Linked DNA regions of Granulicella sibirica. Each later gene encodes a partner of the first gene's protein in a complex. Links are inferred from orthologs where the notes say so. Each region holds a gene or a part of one and is shown on either strand. Other genes may lie near its edges.

Evidence for each region.
Region 2: the proteins of dnaN (region 1) and dnaX are in contact, whole or in part, in a cryo-EM structure (PDB 8GIZ), measured with the Escherichia coli proteins. The link is inferred for Granulicella sibirica from one-to-one orthologs.

The regions. Positions count from the first base shown.
Region 1 is NZ_RDSM01000001.1:2,038,237-2,045,441, forward strand. What follows is about bases 1-2,791. They hold dnaN (DNA polymerase III subunit beta), read left to right. Parts: upstream 1-724; coding sequence 725-1,858; downstream 1,859-2,791. Other genes in these bases: GRAN_RS08435 (NAD(P)-dependent oxidoreductase), read right to left, coding at 1-47; GRAN_RS08445 (HNH endonuclease), read left to right, coding at 1,990-2,355; GRAN_RS08450 (SRPBCC family protein), read right to left, coding at 2,359-2,791. Also shown: more of GRAN_RS08450, read right to left, coding at 2,792-2,889; GRAN_RS08455 (MBL fold metallo-hydrolase), read right to left, coding at 2,932-3,612; GRAN_RS08460 (aromatic ring-hydroxylating dioxygenase subunit alpha), read right to left, coding at 3,721-4,815; GRAN_RS08465 (ArnT family glycosyltransferase), read left to right, coding at 4,888-6,858; GRAN_RS08470 (DUF1003 domain-containing protein), read left to right, coding at 6,911-7,205. UniProt on the Escherichia coli protein: Confers DNA tethering and processivity to DNA polymerases and other proteins. Acts as a clamp, forming a ring around DNA (a reaction catalyzed by the clamp-loading complex) which diffuses in an ATP-independent manner freely and bidirectionally along dsDNA.
Region 2 is NZ_RDSM01000002.1:358,533-365,865, reverse strand. What follows is about bases 2,665-5,583. They hold dnaX (DNA polymerase III subunit gamma/tau), read left to right. Parts: upstream 2,665-3,035; coding sequence 3,036-5,132; downstream 5,133-5,583. Other genes in these bases: recR (recombination mediator RecR), read left to right, coding at 5,484-5,583; GRAN_RS12445 (YbaB/EbfC family nucleoid-associated protein), read left to right, coding at 5,159-5,482; GRAN_RS12455 (hypothetical protein), read left to right, coding at 2,761-2,898. Also shown: GRAN_RS12465 (DUF4386 domain-containing protein), read left to right, coding at 6-752; GRAN_RS12460 (hypothetical protein), read left to right, coding at 1,051-2,496; more of recR, read left to right, coding at 5,584-6,086; GRAN_RS12435 (hypothetical protein), read right to left, coding at 6,103-6,321; GRAN_RS12430 (hypothetical protein), read right to left, coding at 6,342-7,031; GRAN_RS12425 (hypothetical protein), read right to left, coding at 7,039-7,333. UniProt on the Escherichia coli protein: Part of the beta sliding clamp loading complex, which hydrolyzes ATP to load the beta clamp onto primed DNA to form the DNA replication pre-initiation complex.

The DNA.
Region 1 (7,205 bases):
CCCCCATTCGCCCCAAAGATCGCAATCCTGATCTGCGTTCCGGCCATCGCACTCACCTCGGTCTCACAACGGTTTTACCGCGTTTATCCTCCACCCGCCGTTTGGACTGTGAACAAATTGCACCCCGTAAAGCTTTCATTCCACGTTTGTTGAGGCGCATTCCCACCCTTTGCCCGCACTCTTCTCCAATCCCGCTTCGGCTGTGTGTGGAGATCGTGGATCGCCCGGGAGGTATCGAGAAGTTTTTACCCTGTCTTACCATCCCTCCGTTTCCTCCCAGAGGATTTTCTAAACCGGGGGTAAACCCTAACTCCTGTTCTCACAAGGACCTGGCGCTTAAATCCACATTTCAAGCGCAAACGGTTAAGGCTTCTAGCACTTTCTATCCTTTTTCCCTTATCTAGTAGGAGCAGTAGCACCCCACTAAAACCTGCCTCGCACCGGAGCTCGTCCAGTCTCCTCGCAACCCACACACCAGACACGGTTTCCCACAAAGAAAGCAGTCGCGTCCCGCCGCTCCGCGCCGCTAGAATCGGACCATGCCGGAGACCCGTCCCGCGCGAAGAATGCACCTTCCCGTGTACAGTTTCCGCAGGACCGATTTCATCCGCGTCCGCCCCGCAGCGCCTTTTTCGCCGCACTGGAGACCCTGACCGTGAGCACATCCACTCCGAACCTCGAAAGCACCGCCTCCTCCGCACACGCCACCGTGCTGGCCGGCAACCTGGAACTCACCGTCTCCCGTGCCGAGTTGCTTCGTGAGCTCACCGCCGCCCAGTCCGTCGTCGAGCGCAAAACGACCATTCCGATCCTCTCGAACTTCCTCTTCGAGGCCACCACCGACGGCGAAGTTGGCCGTCTCACCATCACCGCCACTGACCTCGACCAAAGCCTCCGCACAAGCTGCGCCGCCAAGGTCAAAAAAGCCGGAGCCTGCACCATCCCCGCCCGCAAGCTCTACGACTACATCAAGCTCCTGCCCGAAGGCGAGATCTCCATCAAGCTCATGGACAACCACTGGGTCCAGATCCGCGCTGGCCGGTCGAATACCAAAATGGTCGGCATGGCCCGCGCGAACTTCCCCCAGGTCCCCGAGTTCCCGACCAGCGGCAGCTTCCGCATCTCCGTCCCGTCGCTCAAGGGCATGATCTCGAAGACCATCTTTGCCATCTCGAACGAAGAGAGCCGCTACACCCTCAACGGCGCCCTGCTCGTCCTCAAGGCCGAGTCCATGGCCATGGTTGCCACCGACGGCCACCGCCTCGCACACGTCGAAAAGCTCGGTGAGACGCTCGAAGGCATCTCCGGCGAAAAGAAGACTCTCATCCCCCGCAAGGCGCTCAGCGAACTATCGAGCCTGCTCTCCAGCACCGAAGCTGACACCCTTGACTTCGCCGACGACGACCAGACCCTCTTCTTCAAGGTCGGCGGCCGAGTCCTGACCAGCCGCAAGCTCACCGGCCAGTTCCCCAACTACGAGGCCGTCCTCCCGCGCGACAACAACAAGTTCGTCATCGTTCGCTCGGAAGACCTTATGGGCTGCATCCAGCGCGTAGCTCAGTTCGCCGATGAGCGCTCCGGAGCCATCAAGATCCGCCTTGAGCAGAACGAGCTGAAGCTCTCCTCCTCCTCCACCGACGCCGGCGAATCCGAAGACACCATCGAAACCCCCTACAACTACGACCCCCTCGTCGTAGGCTTCAACTCCCAGTACCTCATCGACTTCCTCAAGGCTATCGGCACCCAGGGCGAAGTGAGGCTGGAGTTCAAGGACGCCCAATCGGCCGGCCAGATGCGGCCCGAAGACGGCAACGAAGACGTGAAGTACCGCTACATCCTCATGCCCATGCGCATCTGAGTCCTTCGCGAACGGCGAAAGGCGGCTTCGCCACAAGTGCAAACGAGAGGCCCGGAGAAAACGCCGGGCCTATTCTGTCTCTCGTCCCAAGCTTATGCTGGTGAAGAGCAAGGCTCGAATCCAAAGCCACTATGCCCATCCTTTCCAACGAGAACCGCGAAAAGGCCATAGCCCTCCTCACCACCCTGCGCGCCGAAATCGAAACCATAGCTGCCGGCGACGAACCGACACGCTTCCAGCTCCGCCGCTACATCGCCAAGCGCCTTGAGTTCGACGAACGTGGAACCCCCACCCAGCGCCGCAAGCTCAAAGACCAGAAAGCCAAATACCAGAAGGGCCTCTGCGCTCAGTGCAGCCAGAAGCTTCCCGCCAAGGGCTCCGAGCTCCACCGCATCAAGGCCATCGAAGGCTACACCCCCGGCAACACCATCCTCCTCTGTCGCCCCTGCCACCAGAAGGTCCAGCACTCCGACACCACCGGCATCCCCCTCCCGTAGCCGCTACGGCACCCGCTCCGCCGCCTTCTTCAAAGCCTCGAGCCACGCGGTATCCGCCTCGATCAGCTTCGCCGAGGAGTACATCTGCGCCATCAGCAGCCCCTCCATCGACTCATCCTCCGAAACATCCGTCCCACCACTCGCATTCGCCTCGAGCCTCCATACATGGACAGCCTTCCCCGTCAGCGCTCCCCCCGTCCAGGCCAAAGCTTTCCCCGCTACAACCATCCGCACCTGCGAGTGGATCGTCATCCCGCCGCTCTTCCAGGTAAATCTCCGTCCACTCACCAGCGGCCCATCGACGGTAATGCTATCAATCTGGTCCGCCCACTTCGGCCACCCCGCGGCATCGACCAGAAACCCCCAAACCCTCTCTTGGGGCGCCGCAATCGAGATCCGTACGTGCGCCACGATCGGCGCACTTTCATGCACTCGCCCCGCTTCCGCCATCCCATTCAACGTCTGCAGCGAATCCCCGCATCCGGCAAGTCCGAGCAAGCCAAACAGCCAGCCTATATACACAACTCTGCGCATCGAAGTACCCCCTCACAGCCTCCGATCGGGAGGCTCCACTCGTTAGCCCTTCGCCCGATCGATCGCCCCTTGGATCAGCTCTCGCCCGCCCTCTGACACCTTCCCATGCCCGCAAGCCACGCGCTGGACGGGATACGCAAGCAGCTTCTTCGCCGTCTCCCTCGCCTGATCGCGATTCGAAAACGCCTTCAACGGAATCCACCACGGCGTAAAACCCGTGACGGTCACCTTCCCCAGATAGCCAAACTCATCCCCCGCATAGAGCGTCCCGTCCCGCTCATCGAGAAACGCCTGGTGCCCGTGAATATGACCCGGTGTATCGATCGCCAGCAACGAACCCACGCGATCCCCCTCGGCAACCGTCCGCGTCAGCTTGCTGACGATCCCCGGCGTACCTCCACGAATCGGCCCGACTTCACCCCGTCTCAGCGAAAGATCAGGCGGGGACTGCAGAATCGGAATCGACCTCTCCGACGCCAGTAGCTCCAATCCCGGCACCTTGGCCATCAGCGCATCGACACTTCCCACATGATCCACATGCGCATGCGTCAGCAAAATACGCCTGATCGGCACATCCCCGGTAGCCCTGAGAGTGTCCTCCTCCGATCCCTTCAGATTCGCGTCGATCAGCGTAAAGCCATCCTCCTCACGCACGAGAAAGCAGTTGAAGAACCCAAGCCGCGTGAGCATTCTCCCGTATTTCCCAACTGCCGTGATCTTCATTCGCGAGCCGTCTCCCTGTGAGCTTCCGAAGGCGAAGTCCCCTCGTAAACCTCTTGAATCGAGGGCCTTGCACGAAAGCCCGGTGAAGGGTGCAATCTACAAAGCCCCCTAACTTCTCCAGTGCAACGTCACCGGACCCGACAACGGATGCGCCCCGCTCCCCGTCAACCGTGCCTGCTTCAACGCGAAATACCACTTCGCCGGTTTGTCCGCATCGTCGATCAGCATCAGCCCCGGATTGAACCGCAGACCCTGCGCCTGCTCGATCATCGTCTCCTGGTCCTGCCTCACAAACCGCGCGCCAAAGAATGTAGCGATCGAAGTCACAAACGGCACATGGTAGAAGATGTCCCAAGCCGCATACACATCGATCCGGCAGGTCGCCGCCGTAACCGGAGTCACTGTCGTCAAACTCGAAAACCAGCTCTCCTTACCCTTTGCCGAGACCGCTCGAATCGTTTCATACCGCCGATTCGGCAGCACAAAGTCGATCGTTGTCACCGGCTTCCCCAGCAGCCGGTACGGCGCCGAGTTACTCGAGGGCGCATGCGGAGACATCCGGAACCCCTCGGAAATCGGCTCGAACTTCTTCTCCTTCGCATGAATGCTGTTCCGGCTCCGCCACCACCACGCCTGATGCACGAACGGTCCGTGCGCTGGGTCCATCAGCCCGATAATCCCGTGATCCACATTGCACGGCAAATCCGCCACCAGATGCGCCGACCGATACCGCGTCCCGAACTTCGGCAGCTCAGGCACGGCCGGCAGCCGCGAAGCATCCACGCGGCCTGCCCCCGCGGGAGGCACATACACCCACGCATACCCATCCCTCTCCACGCAGGGATAACTCGTCGCATAGATCTTCGTCGCGTCCAACGTATCGATCTGCGTCAGCGACGGAATCTCCTGGCACTGTCCCCCGCACGGCTCGAACCGCCATCCGTGGTACTTGCACATCACCGTCTCGCCATCGAACCACCCCGCCGACAACGGAATCCCCCGATGCGGACACAGGTCCCGCATTGCGAAGATCGCCCCATCCTTCTTGCGCCCAAGCACGAGCGGAATCCCCAGCAGGATCGAGGTCGTCATCTTGCCCGGCTTCAGAACCTCGGCGCGCAGCGCCGGATACCAGTCTCCGAAGATCATCTCCGCCGCAGGCGCCGCCCCGCTGAACCCCGCGTCCGTCTCCGCTCGACCCATCCCTAAGCCAGCCTCATCTTCCCGATAATAACCTTCGGACGTTAGTTGAGTTCCGCTACCCTCGAAGCAGCCATGGCTACAACCCAGACCGCCCGCAACCGCCTCATCCTCATCGCCCTCTGGGTCGCCTTCTACGCCAGCTTCACCCTTTTTCTCCCACCCCTCCTCGACGACGCGGACTCTGTCCACGCCGAGGTCGCCCGCGAGATGCTGCTCCGCCACGACTGGGTCACCCTCTACGCCAACGGCATCCGTTACCTCGAAAAGGCTCCCATCCTCTACTGGTCGATGGCCCTGAGCTTCAGGCTCTTCGGAGTCTCTACTGCCTCTGCTCGCTTCCCGATCTCCCTCACCGTCCTCGCCCTGGCGCTCTTCCTCGAACGCTTCGCCCGCCTAGCCTTTCAGAGCACCCGCGCCGGTCTCTACGCCGGCCTGATGCTTCTCTCAAGCTTCGGCATCTTCATCTTCACCCGCATCACCATCCCCGACGCCGACGTCTGCCTCTGGCTCACCCTCGCCCTCTTAGCCTTCTGGACCAACGAACAACCAGCTACGGAACCAGGTGCCCCAGTAAAGATGGGTGCCCCACCTTCGGCGGCCTCATCGCCTAAGGTGGGTTGGACCACCAAAAACGCCTTCGTAAGCCGCACTGCCTGCTATCTCTTCGCCACCGTCTGTGCCCTCAACGTCCTCACCAAGGGCCTCATCGGCATCGTCTTCCCCATCGGAATCGTAGCCGTCTACCTCCTCATCACCCGAGGCATAAGAGGCGCAACAAGACGCATCAACCAACTCCACCCCTGGACCAGCATCCTCGTCTTCCTCGCCATCGCCGCCCCCTGGCACATCCTGATAGGCCTCGCCAATCCCACCCAGGGTCACCCCGCCCCCATCGCCTACTCCGGCGGGCACTGGCAGGTCCCGCTCCCCACCAACGGCAACGTCCACGGCTGGTTCTGGTTCTACTTCATGAACGAGCACCTCCTTCGCTACCTCAACCTCCGTGTCCCCCGCGACTACGACACCGTCCCCCTCGCCCTCTTCTGGGGCCTCCTCTTTATCTGGCTCATGCCGTGGAGCGCCTACCTCTACCAGGCCCTCAAAAGCGCTGGTGGAAAGTTGTGGAAGGAGCCGGGCGGCTCTCCCCCGGCACTGGCAGAAATCGCCAGGTCGACCAACCTACTCCTGCTGCTCTGGGCCGCCATCCCTCTCCTCTTTTTCTCCCTCTCCACTCGTCAGGAGTACTACGTCCTACCCGCGATTCCAGCCCTTATCCTCCTCCTTGCCGGCTGGCTCGCCGAAGACTCCGAGTCAAAAACCAGCAAGGCCCCCACCCGCATAGCCCTCGTGATGTTTATCCTGGGGACAGCAGCCTCCGCCGCAATCGTATTCTTCCTCTTCCACACCGCCAAACCCTCGCCCGACACCGACCTTGCCACCCTCCTCAAGCAGAACCCCGGCGACTACGCCCTCTCCTTCGGCCATTTCCTCGATTTGAACGCCCAGGCCATGGGCATGTTTCGCCTCCCCCTCGCCCTCACTGCCCTATGCCTCTTTTTCGGTGGATTCGCCAGCTGGCACTTCCGCCGCAACAGCAAACCCCACGCCGCAAACGTGTCCCTCGCTGCCGCCACCTTCGTCTTCCTCTTAGCCGCCCATTCAGGCCTCCAGATCTTCTCTCCCGTCCTTAGTTCGCAGAAGCTCGCCCAAGTCCTCGTGCCTCAACTCCAAGCCGAAGACCTCATCATCCTGCACGGCGAGTACGAGTCCGGATCCACCCTCGGCTTTTATCTCCACCGCAACGACCTCCACATCCTCGAAGGCCGCTCCTCGAATCTCTGGTATGGAAGCTTCTTCCCCGACGCCCCAAAGATCTTCGAAACTCGCGAGTCCGTGACGCGGAGGTGGTCCGGTCCCCAACGTGTTTTCCTGTGGCAGGACCCCTCCGACCCCGACCGCCCGGTCCTTACTCTCCCCGGGTCGACGTACCTGATTGTGCGCTCTGGAGGCAAAGAGATCCTCTCCAACCAACCGAATCGGTAAATTCACACGCCAGACACACCCCTGATGCGATACACAGGAACAGAGGAATCGCATGCCCTGTAAAGCCGAAGAACTCCGTCACATCCCCCTCTTCGCCCTGCTCGACGACGAGGAGTTAGCCGTCCTCGCCACCCAGGTCGAAGTCCGTAATTTCGCCGCCCGCCAGCGCATCTACAAGGCTGGCGAGCCCGGCGCCCGCGCCTATATCCTCATGTCCGGCTCGGTCCATGTCACCGCCATTGACGAAGACCAGCAGGAGGTGATCATCGACAATCCCGGCCAGGGCGACTTCTTCGGGTTCGCCTCCATGCTCGATAACACCGCCCATCAGACCAGCGCCATGACCC
Region 2 (7,333 bases), on another replicon or contig:
CACCCATGACCGCCGCAAAGCGAACCATCTCGCCTCAGGTCTACGCCCGGCTCAGCGGCGTCCTCTATCTCATCAACATCGCCTGCGGCCTCTTCGGCGAAGTCACCCGCGGCAAACTCATCATCCCCGGCGACCCCGCCGCCACCGCCCACCACATCCTCGCCTCCGAATCCCTCTTCCGCCTCACCATCGCCGGCGACCTCGTCATGCACATCACCGACGTCCCCATGGCGATCCTCTTCTATGTCCTCCTCAAGCCCGTCAGCAAAGACCTCTCCGCCCTCGCCGCCCTCTTCGGCATGCTCCAGACCGCAATCCTCTGCGCCAACAAGCTCAACCTCATCACCGTCCTCTTCCTCCTCACCGGCAACGGCCTCCAATCCTTCACCCCGTCCCAACTCCAGTCCTTCGCCTCCCTCTCCCTCGAACTCCACGAGTCCGGCTTCGGCGTAGGCCTCATCTTCTTCGGAGTCAGCTGCCTCATCACCGCCTACCTCCTCTACCGCTCCGAGTACTTCCCCAAAGCCCTCGGCATCCTGCAGGCCATGGCCGGAGTCAGCTACCTCATCAATAGCTTCACCCTCATCCTCAACCCCACCCTCGCCACCCGCATGTTTCCCGCCATCGTCATCCCCGCCTTCATCGGAGAACTAGCCACCTGCCTCTGGCTCATCACAAAAGGCATCAACGTTACAAAATGGAACCACCGCATCGCAGCCGGTCCACTGATCCAGGGCCCAGCCGACGCATAGCCACACAAACGGAAACCATACTTGCCCCGCCAAAATCCGGTCGATGATCACTCAGTGGGCTAACACTCCCGGCCTCGCGGAACGAAAGACTTGGACTCAAACGCCGCGCCCGCGCCACCAATAAACATCAACCCTGACACAAGTCGACCAACGACCGAGCAGTTGGCGCATCTCAATCGATCCTCATGCCAGGCTGTCTATCTCCCTGGATATATTCCTTGACTATCCAGGGTGGTTGCAACAATATCTACGTCTGGGCCCTTCGACCTATTGCTGATTCTCTTGCGAGGGCCCAAACGTGTCCCAGCCGAAAAACACTACACCCGGCGTTTTATTACTGCTTGCTTCAGCAGTCGTCTTACTGTTATTCGGCGCTCTCGCCTACCACTTCGGCTTTCCCCTTCTCGACTCGAACCAGAATGCGACGACTCTTAGCGCAATTGTCATTGTGGGGCTGGCGTTAACGGTAGTCATGATGGGCACATTGGCCCTCATTTACACGGTCATGGGTGCCGCGAATAAACATCAGCCCCTTGGTCTTCCCGAGGGTTCAGTACGGGCTCTTCTTGCATTCAGCCTCGTGCTTAGCTTTGTCTGTTTATCTGCCTTCCTTTTCACTCAGGTTCGAGACGGCGTTTGCGAAAGATGCAAAGACTCTTCCTTAGCCGAGGAGCAGGGTAGATCACAGAGCAAGCTGGCGTCTGCTTCCTCCCCGCCCGAGCCGCAGCCCTCCGGCACAATCGCATCCGCGGCACAAGTGCCCGCCAAATCGGCGGCGGCAGATCTCGCCGCAAGGCATGGATCATCTTTCGGAAGCCCTATCGCCAATCACGTTCCGAGCGGCACGGGCTACAAGCTTGTCTGCAATACAGAGGCTGGCGCCCCGACAGATGTAACCGCATCGAAGTCTCTGAGCGATTCGATGCCAGTAGTCAAGGTTAGCGCTGAGACCACGTACCCCGCAACCCTCTCCTTTACCGCTTCAGCACAGGGCGCTCAGCCGAATGCCGCTGTCGTTACCGGCACAACACCAGCACAACCGGCTTTGGGCACAACCGCTACATGGGCAGCTGCACTGAGCAAAACCCAATCTCAGGACGTAGCGGACAACCCCCATTTAAACTTAGCGCCCAAAGAAGAGGACAACTGGGTGAACCCAACGGGAACGTCCCCCGCTCCGTCTTTCCCAGCCAGCGTCCCAAGGTACCAAACGACGATCTCTGCCTCAAGCAGCGGAGGAGTCATAAAGGACCAAACAAAGACATCTTCAAGGTCGCTATCAAAGACGATCTGTACCTTCGTCGTCGCGGATCAGGTGCGATCCTCGTCTCAGGGAGACACGGAATCACCTGGATTAAAACAAGAGATCGCTCAGATAACTCTGTCGTCACGCGAAAAGGAGTCCTCCGACCGGCGCAAGGAAGCCATCGACTTTGCCAAGCAGATCTTTACTACTCTTTCAGGTGTTTTCATCAGCGTAGTCAGCTTCTATTTTGGCAGCAGCGTGACCTCTTCGGCACTTGGGGCCGGCGTAAAGGCCATCAGCAGTCAGCATGATGGGAAGGGCCTGCACGCCTTGCAAGACGCATATGACGAGGCGCTAAGAGCGTGGGATATTGCGAGAGAGAAAGAGAAGTCGTCCGACGGCGAAGACAAAACTAAGGCACGCAGCGACGCGGAGGTCGCTGGCCTCCTCGCAGATAAAATCCGAGCGAGCCTTATAAAGGCCAAAGAGGAGGACTGACTCTTTGAGCCAAGAAAAGCTCCGCTGAAATCGGAGGCAACTTACACAAGCCTCAGTCTTCTCTTCATCTCACCCAGCCCTCCCCACTTGGCATCTTCGCCGACAAGAGCAGTCGGCTAAACGTGCCTGTCGGATTCTTGGTGCCGGTCGCCCCCAGAAGGTCGCCGTAGATAGCATGACCTCGACGCCCAGCGCCTCCCCGATCCAGCTCGTGGCATACCGTTCTAGCTAGCCCGCGAGCATCGCTCAAACGCTTCGCCTTCGTTGCCGGAGGGCCACCACACCCCTCGGCCGGATCGCCAGCCCTCCGACATCGCCACCACCGCCGTCTTCTTCGCGTCGAGCGACTCCGGCTGGGCCACCGGCCAGACCCTCATCCTCGCCGGCGGAGCCCGTCAGTAATTCAACCCGGCATCACGGAACCACAAGCAGAGCCCGGCCACCCATATAGGCCGCACCTGGCCACCCGTCGACAACCTTCGTGACAGGATTTCTGCCCCCCTGCGGCCACAAAACTCCACAGCACCCCGCCAGATACAATGAACGAGGAAGGCCAAAGCCTCCCCGAACAACCCATGGCCTACCAGGTTCTAGCCCGCAAGTACCGCCCCAAGCGCTTCGCCGACGTCGCCGGACAGGACCACGTCACCGTCACGCTGATGAACGCGCTTACCCAGCAGCGCATCGCCCACGGCTACATCTTCTCCGGCCACCGCGGCATCGGCAAAACCACAATCGCCCGCATCCTCGCCGCCGCTCTCAACTGCCGCAACCCCATCGGCAGCGAGCTCCGCCCCAACGCCGAGCCATGCGAAGTCTGCGAGTCCTGCACCGAGATCCGCGCCGGAAACGCCGTCGACGTCATCGAGATCGACGCCGCCACCAATCGCGGCATCGACGAGATCCGCGAACTCCGCGACGCCGCCCGCTACGCGCCATCCCGCGACCGCTACAAGATCTACATCCTCGACGAGGCCCATCAGATCACCGACGCCGCCTTCAACGCCCTCCTCAAGACCCTCGAGGAGCCACCAGATCACGTCATCTTCATGATGGCCACCACCCAGCCCGAGGACATCCCCCAGACCGTCCGCTCCCGCTGTCAGCACTTCAGCTTTCACGCCGTCAAGCTCGTCGACATCCTCGGGGAACTCCGCGCCATCGCCGCCCACGAGCAGGTCGACGCCGACGAAGCCGCCCTCTCCCTCCTCGCCGAAGCCGGCGACGGCAGCATGCGCGACGCACTCAGCATCATGGACCAGGCCATCGCCTCCGCCCCTGTCACCGACGGAAGAGCCCGCCTCGACGCCCAGCAGATCCGCGAGCTCATGGGCACCGTCCCCAACGCCGTCTTCGAACGCATCTTGGAAGCAGTAGATCAAAACAGGTCAGCGGAGGTCATGACGGTAGCCAACCAGCTCCTCGACGCCGGCAACTCCCCCGCCCAGCTCGCCCGTCAGGCCGTCCGCTACCTCCGCAACTGCGTCATCGCCAAGATCTCCGGCATCACCCCCGAATCCACCGAAGGCGCCGCCGAGCTCCTCCAAATCTCCCCCGACGAGCAGCGCCGCACCGCCCGCTCCGCCGCCCTCTTCACCGAGGAAGAGCTCACCCGCTTCCTCCAGACCATGCTCCGCACCTTCGACGAGCTAGGCTATCGCCAGGAGCAGCGCTTCCACTTCGAACTAGGCCTCCTGAAGCTGGTCCACCTCCGCCGCCTCCTCCCAGTCGAGCAGGTCCTCAGCCAGCTCTCCAGCGGCCAGGCCAGCTCCACCCCACGCCCCGCCACGCCCCGCCCAACCCCCACCCCATCACGCCCTGCACCGCCCCCCGCGAACCCATCCCCCACCAACACCTTCGAACCAGCCAAACCAGCCTTCTCCCCCTTCGGAGCCGACACCAACCGCAAGCGCTTCGAAGGCATCGAGTCCGGGCACCAACCCACCCCACCGAAGCCGACCCCCGTCCCAACCGCCGCTCCCGTCCCCCCCCCCATCCCCGTAGCCGCCCCCATTCCGGTCCCCGCTCCAACCCCGACCCCCTCCGTCGCCGAAGTACCCGAGCCCCTTGTTCCCGCTACACCCGTCATAGCAATCCCCGAAGCCCCGGCGCCGGTAGCCGCCCCGATAGCACCCGCACCGGTAGCCGCTCCCATAGCAGCCGAGATCGCCGAGCCCGCGCCCGAGCCGATAACCATAAGCGCCGCCGCCGAAGCCCCATCGAAGCCCACCCCCGAAGAGAACGACCCCGCCACCCGCCTCCAGAACGCCGCCGTCGATGCCCTCACCGCAGCCGGCAGCCAGACCTCCGCCGCCGACGCCCTCACCGACGCCACCTGGGAGATATCCGAGGGCGAACTCAAGATCCAGACCGAGCTCTCCAAAACCATGCTCCGCGTCGTCATCAACCCCGAAGCCGAAAAGGTCCTACGCCTCGCCATCCGCACCGCCGGCTCCGGCGAACTCAAGCTCTCGCTCCTCCCCATCGGCGACAAGCCCATCGCCGAAAAGAAAGCCCGCGCCCCCCGCAGCGGCTCCGCCCAGGCCAAAGCCATGGAGCACCCCGTCGTCCAGCGTGCCCAGAGCCTCTTCCACGCCGAAATCCGCAACGTCATCGATCTAAGATCCGACGACTAAGACCTGATAAAGCATCCAAGGAAACCATGGACTTCTCAGACCTCAGCAAGATGAAAGACATGCTCTCCCAGGCCCAGGCCATGCAGAGCGAGATGGAGCAAAAGCTCTCCGAAACCGTCGTCGAAGGCACCTCCGGCGGAGGCCTCGTCACCGTCCGCATGAACGGACGCAAGGAAGTCCTGCGCCTCAAGATCGCCCCCACCGCCATGGGCAGCAGCGCCGCCGATCTCGAACTCCTCGAAGACCTCATCACCGCCGCCGTCAACGAAGCCGGACGCAAGGCCGACGATGCCATGAAGTCCTCCACCGCCGGAATGCTCGGCGGCCTCGGCCTCCCAGGACTCACCTAAAATGGCCACCCGCTTCGCCGAGCCGATGACCCGCCTCATCGACGAACTCCGCAAGCTCCCCGGCATCGGCACCCGAACCGCCCAGCGCCTCGCCTTCCACGTCCTCCGTTCCTCCAACGAAGACGCCGACGCCCTCGCCCGCGCCATCCGCGAACTCAAGGCTCACCTCCGCCTCTGCTCCACCTGCAACAACATCACCGACGTCGATCCCTGCACCTTCTGCACCAGCCCCACCCGCAACCAGGCCCAGATCTGCGTCATCGAAGAGCCCACCAACATCGCCACCATCGAGAAGACCCGCAGCTACAACGGCGTCTACCACGTCCTCCACGGCACACTGTCCCCGATAGGCGGAGTAGGCCCCGAGCAGCTCCGCATAGCCAACCTCTTAACCCGCCTCCCCAACATCGACGAGACCATCCTGGCCCTAAGCCCCACCACCGAAGGCGAAGCCACGTCAGCCTATCTGGCTCACGAGTTACGCCGCGCCAAACCCACCCTCAAGATCACAAGAATAGCCACCGGTGTCCCCGCCGGCTCCGACATCGAGTACGCCGACGAAGTCACGATGACCCGCGCCCTAGAAGGCCGCCGCGACTTCTAACAGACACTATCGTGTATCAGACATTGAATTTACGAGCTTTTGCCAACGGAATGGACTTCGCAGGCTTCCCCTTGCCCCGGCTCTTCACCGTGGCCGCCTTGTCCTTCTTTCCCGTCTTCGGGATCGGCGCTACTCCATGGGAGCGCCACACATCCGGATCACGGCCCACCGAAATGGTGTTGCTGTCCTCAAAGTTCATTAACCTGTCGAATGTCCACCCTTCGATTTGAGCCACAAACACCTCCGTCCGCAAAATTATATATCCCGTCCGTCGTTCGGGGCCGTGTCTCGCCCTTTCCATATCGTTTCGATCGATAGCCGGATCTCTTGATACTGCTCCTTCGGCAGGATAATCAGATCCTTGAGATGCTCCGGCTGGTCCACGAACACCTTGTAAAACTCTGCCGAGTTCTGCGTGCATTCGCCCCAGATGGCACTCGCACTGATTGTCTCCGCGACCGACGACACATGGTGCAGGAAGCCTGTCCCAAGCCCCGAGATCGGACTCTCCTTCTTTTCATCCAGCCCCGGGTGCGCCGCCACCACCTCCAGGGCGATGTTATTGCACCAGGTCCGGCGGAACATGCAGACCCCGACGGTCTTCTCTCCCTGCAGCCATCCAACCTGCGCCAGAGCAAGCATTCTCACATCCGACCGCGGATTATTGACGATCATCTGTTTTAGCCGCTCCATCGTGTGCGCGGTTCCCTTCTGCGGCTTCTGCTTGTAAGCCTCACCCCAACGCCGAACGGCATAGCGAGCCAGTTCCAGAGAATCCTGCTGCGGCGGGCTCGGATCATTCCCGATCGACCCTTCCCACCGCCCGATCTCCTCCTTGAGCGCCTTCAACTCTGGCTCGCCCGACGCATAGACCACCTGCACCCGTCCACCTCGAACCTCAAACCCATCCATCGGTAATCTTCTCTCCATCGTCTTCTTTGCCACGCTCCACCTATCCCCAGTCGAACGTCGCTAAATGAAGCCGGGCGGTCGGACCAAGTACCCCCGAGGCGCGCGGCGGAAGCAGGATACTCCCATCCGCTCGTGTCCGATCCTTCGAAAGCGTGAGCTCAAGCACACGATTCGGTGCCCTGCTCTCCGAAGCCCACGCGTACCTCGCCGTGTAGCTCAGCTCCGCATCCTGAGCCTGTAATTCGATCTCCACAATCAGGTAGTCTGACCAAAGGGGAAGCTGCTCCAGGTGCCCCGCCATGATGGGATGACCATCTTTATACTCCTGCTCGTGA